2 regions of the Peribacillus sp. FSL K6-1552 genome follow, and region 1 is predicted to be linked to the other one. Evidence: a T-box and tRNA genes for the amino acid it is inferred to sense, from the RefSeq annotation. Region 1 holds a T-box; the other holds one or more tRNA genes.
The links. A T-box is a leader RNA that pairs with one kind of tRNA and senses whether it is charged. The one in region 1 lies ahead of leuS (leucine--tRNA ligase), so its partner is inferred to be a tRNA-Leu.
Positions count from the first base shown of each region.

Region 2: it encodes a tRNA-Leu, which carries the amino acid that the T-box ahead of leuS (leucine--tRNA ligase) is inferred to sense. The anticodon was not compared.

Region 1 is NZ_JBBOST010000001.1:5,126,884-5,129,331, reverse strand. Features, by position in the region: gene NST21_RS24520 (SMI1/KNR4 family protein) at 1-23, shown strand, start outside; gene NST21_RS24515 (DUF2524 family protein) at 122-385, shown strand; T-box leader at 544-773, shown strand; gene leuS (leucine--tRNA ligase) at 828-2,448, shown strand, end outside.
Region 2 is NZ_JBBOST010000001.1:95,209-97,656, reverse strand. Features, by position in the region: rRNA gene NST21_RS00530 (16S ribosomal RNA) at 1-451, opposite strand, end outside; tRNA gene NST21_RS00525 (tRNA-Ala) at 611-686, opposite strand; tRNA gene NST21_RS00520 (tRNA-Pro) at 696-772, opposite strand; tRNA gene NST21_RS00515 (tRNA-Arg) at 781-857, opposite strand; tRNA gene NST21_RS00510 (tRNA-Leu) at 867-955, opposite strand; tRNA gene NST21_RS00505 (tRNA-Gly) at 968-1,042, opposite strand; tRNA gene NST21_RS00500 (tRNA-Leu) at 1,048-1,129, opposite strand; tRNA gene NST21_RS00495 (tRNA-Lys) at 1,139-1,214, opposite strand; tRNA gene NST21_RS00490 (tRNA-Thr) at 1,257-1,332, opposite strand; tRNA gene NST21_RS00485 (tRNA-Val) at 1,344-1,419, opposite strand; rRNA gene rrf (5S ribosomal RNA) at 1,430-1,545, opposite strand; rRNA gene NST21_RS00475 (23S ribosomal RNA) at 1,607-2,448, opposite strand, start outside.

The sequences.
Region 1 (2,448 bases):
GAGAGAAATTTTGGGATAAATAATGATTCCTCAAAAAAACTGATAATCCACTCGTTATTTGCTCAAACTAATCGAGATGATTCCGAATCATCCAAATGAGACGCGAAGGAGAGGGTTTTAAATGGCAACCAGACAATCCGTTGATCATTTTTTAGAGCAATGTGAAGGAGCTCTCCGATTTGCAGAGTTTGAATTTAACGAGGCCTCACGGCAGGAGCATTATGAAGATGAAGAGTTTCAGAATTCGCAAAGGTATATCGAAGAGGCATTGACGGACATGGAAAGATTATATGCAAGCTCAAATGCCCAACAACGAGATATGCTTGCTCGGATGCAACAGCAGTTGAATCAATTGAAAAATGAGATGATTTTACTGCGTCATTAAAGTAAGAATGGGGGCTATGGATGCATAGCCCCCTATTTATTTTCGAACGATTTTTCTCAAATATGCATATATAATGAGAAACCTGTTGATAATGTTGGTGAACGGCTATTGCAATTATCGGTAAAATTGACTAGAATGTAATATAATCAAATATTCTCATAAAGACTATGATGAGGAGCAGTAGCGATTAGAACCAGTATAGAGAGTTGACGGATGGTGCAAGTCAACCTGGAATGATTGTGAACTCGCCTTGGAGTTACAGGTGTGAAGGTAATAGTAATGCCTGGCGTTTAATCCATGTTACGGATGTTTGAGCTGGGCGGTTTTTTAAGTATCGCCAATGTGGGTGGTACCGCGGGAAGATATACATAATCCTCTCGTCCCTATTTGGGATGAGGGGTTTTTTTATTGTTTTTTTATACGGAAATTAGGAGGAAATCAAATGAGTTTTGACCATAGAAGTATAGAAACGAAATGGCAACAGTATTGGGAAGGCAATAAGACATTTAAAACAGGGGAAGAGAGCGGAAAACGTAAATTCTACGCGCTTGATATGTTCCCATATCCATCAGGAGCGGGTCTTCATGTTGGGCATCCTGAAGGTTATACGGCAAGCGATATTTTAGCAAGAATGAAACGGGCGCAGGGATATAATGTGTTACATCCAATCGGTTGGGATGCTTTTGGACTTCCGGCAGAGCAGTATGCGATTGATACGGGGAATGACCCAGCGGAATTTACGGAACACAACATCAACACATTCCGCCGTCAAATCAAGGCGCTTGGTTTCTCTTATGACTGGGACCGCGAAATCAACACGACCGACCCTGAATATTATAAATGGACGCAATGGATCTTCTTGAAATTATATGAAAAGGGTCTTGCTTATATTGATGAAGTAGCTGTGAACTGGTGTCCGGCACTTGGCACGGTTTTGGCTAACGAAGAAGTCATCGATGGAAAAAGTGAGCGTGGAGGCCATCCGGTTGAGCGCCGTCCGATGAAGCAGTGGATGCTTCGAATCACAGCTTATGCAGACCGTTTAATCGACGATTTGAATGATGTGGATTGGCCGGAGAACATTAAGGATATGCAACGTAACTGGATTGGCCGTTCTGAGGGAGCGGAAGTGACGTTCAATATCGATGGCCACGATGAAACATTCACGGTGTTTACGACTCGTCCGGATACTTTATTCGGTGCAACGTATGCTGTATTGGCTCCAGAGCATTCATTTGTTGATAAAATTACGACTACTGAACAAAGATCTGCAGTTGACGCTTATTTAGATGAAGTGAAACATAAAAGCGACTTGGAAAGAACAGACTTGGCAAAAGATAAATCAGGTGTGTTCACAGGGGCTTATGCAATAAATCCAGTCAATGGCGAGAAAATGCCGATCTGGATTGCTGATTACGTGTTAATCAGCTACGGAACGGGTGCTATCATGGCCGTACCTGCGCATGATGAACGTGATTATGAATTTGCTGTTAAATTCGAATTGCCAATTAAGGAAGTTGTAGCTGGTGGAGATGTGACAAAAGAAGCATACACAGGCGACGGTCTTCATGTGAATTCTGAATTCCTAGATGGATTGAATAAAGAAGAAGGCATTTCAACCATGATCAAATGGCTGGAAGAAAAAGAAATCGGCACGAAAAAAATCACGTACCGTCTTCGCGACTGGTTATTCAGCCGCCAACGTTACTGGGGTGAACCGATTCCAATCATCCATTGGGAAGATGGCACGATGTCCGCGGTGAAAGAAGAAGAACTACCATTGATTTTACCGAAAGCAACTGACATCAAGCCTTCAGGCACTGGTGAATCACCGCTTGCGAACATTGCGGAATGGGTGAATGTAACGGATGAAAACGGACGTAAAGGCCGCCGTGAGACGAATACAATGCCACAATGGGCAGGTAGCAGCTGGTACTTCCTTCGTTATATTGATCCGGACAACACTGAAGCACTTGCAGATCCGGAAAAATTAAAAGAATGGATGCCAGTCGACATTTATATTGGCGGTGCTGAGCATGCAGTTCTTCACTTATTGTACGCTC
Region 2 (2,448 bases), 5.0 Mb from region 1:
CTAACAACAGAACTTTACGACCCGAAGGCCTTCTTCGTTCACGCGGCGTTGCTCCGTCAGACTTTCGTCCATTGCGGAAGATTCCCTACTGCTGCCTCCCGTAGGAGTCTGGGCCGTGTCTCAGTCCCAGTGTGGCCGATCACCCTCTCAGGTCGGCTACGCATCGTCGCCTTGGTGAGCCATTACCTCACCAACTAGCTAATGCGCCGCGGGCCCATCTATAAGTGACAGCCGAAACCGTCTTTCCATCTTCTCTCATGCGAGAAAAGAACGTATCCGGTATTAGCTCCGGTTTCCCGAAGTTATCCCAGTCTTATAGGCAGGTTGCCCACGTGTTACTCACCCGTCCGCCGCTAATCTCAGGGAGCAAGCTCCCATCGATTCGCTCGACTTGCATGTATTAGGCACGCCGCCAGCGTTCGTCCTGAGCCAGGATCAAACTCTCCGAAGAAATGTTTGACTTGCTCATTTTGCTTTTTGATAGTGTGTGCTCACTTAAAATTTAACGTTGGCGCTTTGTTTTGTTCAGTTTTCAAAGAGCAATATCTGATTCCTTTAAAGAATCAACTTTTACATCATATCAAAGCTTGTTTAGCTTGTCAAGTTTTTTTGGTGGAGCCTAGCGGGATCGAACCGCTGACCTCCTGCGTGCAAGGCAGGCGCTCTCCCAGCTGAGCTAAGGCCCCAAAAATCAATGGTCGGGAAGACAGGATTCGAACCTGCGACCCCTTGGTCCCAAACCAAGTGCTCTACCAAGCTGAGCTACTTCCCGAAAAAACATGGTGCGCCCGGCGGGAGTCGAACCTACAACCTTCTGATTCGTAGTCAGATGCTCTATCCAATTGAGCTACGGGCGCATATTAAGATGGTGCCGAGGACCGGAATCGAACCGGTACGGTAGTCACCTACCGCAGGATTTTAAGTCCTGTGCGTCTGCCAGTTCCGCCACCCCGGCATAAATAAATAGTGGAGCGGAAGACGGGATTCGAACCCGCGACCCCAACCTTGGCAAGGTTGTATTCTACCACTGAACTACTTCCGCAAACATGCGGGTGAAGGGACTTGAACCCCCACGCCTTGCGGCGCCAGATCCTAAGTCTGGTGCGTCTGCCAATTCCGCCACACCCGCATAATAAAATGGTGAGCCATGAAGGATTCGAACCTTCGACCCTCTGATTAAAAGTCAGATGCTCTACCAACTGAGCTAATGGCTCATAGAAACTATTTATAAATGCTATATTAAGCTTGTATGAAAATGGTGCCGGCAAGAGGACTTGAACCCCCAACCTACTGATTACAAGTCAGTTGCTCTACCAGTTGAGCTACACCGGCAGGTGTAAAAATGGTGGAGGATGACGGGATCGAACCGCCGACCCTCTGCTTGTAAGGCAGATGCTCTCCCAGCTGAGCTAATCCTCCATATGAAACTGCTTGGCGGCGTCCTACTCTCACAGGGGGAAACCCCCAACTACCATCGGCGCTGAAGAGCTTAACTGCCGTGTTCGGAATGGGAACGGGTGTGACCTCTTCGCTATCGTCACCAAACAATAAAGGAACGTTGTTCCTTCAAAACTAGATAATAAGAAGGTATTTCATTTTTTAAAGCGTGGTTAAGTCCTCGATCTATTAGTATCAGTCAGCTCCACATGTCGCCACGCTTCCACCTCTGACCTATCAACCTGATCATCTTTCAGGGATCTTACTAGCTTGCGCTATGGGAAATCTCATCTCGAGGGGGGCTTCATGCTTAGATGCTTTCAGCACTTATCCCGTCCGCACGTAGCTACCCAGCTATGCCTTTGGCAAGACAACTGGTACACCAGCGGTGCGTCCATCCCGGTCCTCTCGTACTAAGGACAGCTCCTCTCAAATTTCCTGCGCCCGCGACGGATAGGGACCGAACTGTCTCACGACGTTCTGAACCCAGCTCGCGTACCGCTTTAATGGGCGAACAGCCCAACCCTTGGGACCGACTACAGCCCCAGGATGCGATGAGCCGACATCGAGGTGCCAAACCTCCCCGTCGATGTGGACTCTTGGGGGAGATAAGCCTGTTATCCCCGGGGTAGCTTTTATCCGTTGAGCGATGGCCCTTCCATGCGGAACCACCGGATCACTAAGCCCGACTTTCGTCCCTGCTCGACTTGTAGGTCTCGCAGTCAAGCTCCCTTGTGCCTTTACACTCTACGAATGATTTCCAACCATTCTGAGGGAACCTTTGGGCGCCTCCGTTACTCTTTAGGAGGCGACCGCCCCAGTCAAACTGCCCACCTGACACTGTCTCCCACCCCGATAAGGGGCGCGGGTTAGAATTTCAATACAGCCAGGGTAGTATCCCACCAACGCCTCCACCGAAGCTAGCGCTCCGGCTTCTCAGGCTCCTACCTATCCTGTACAAGCTGTACCAAAATTCAATATCAGGCTGCAGTAAAGCTCCACGGGGTCTTT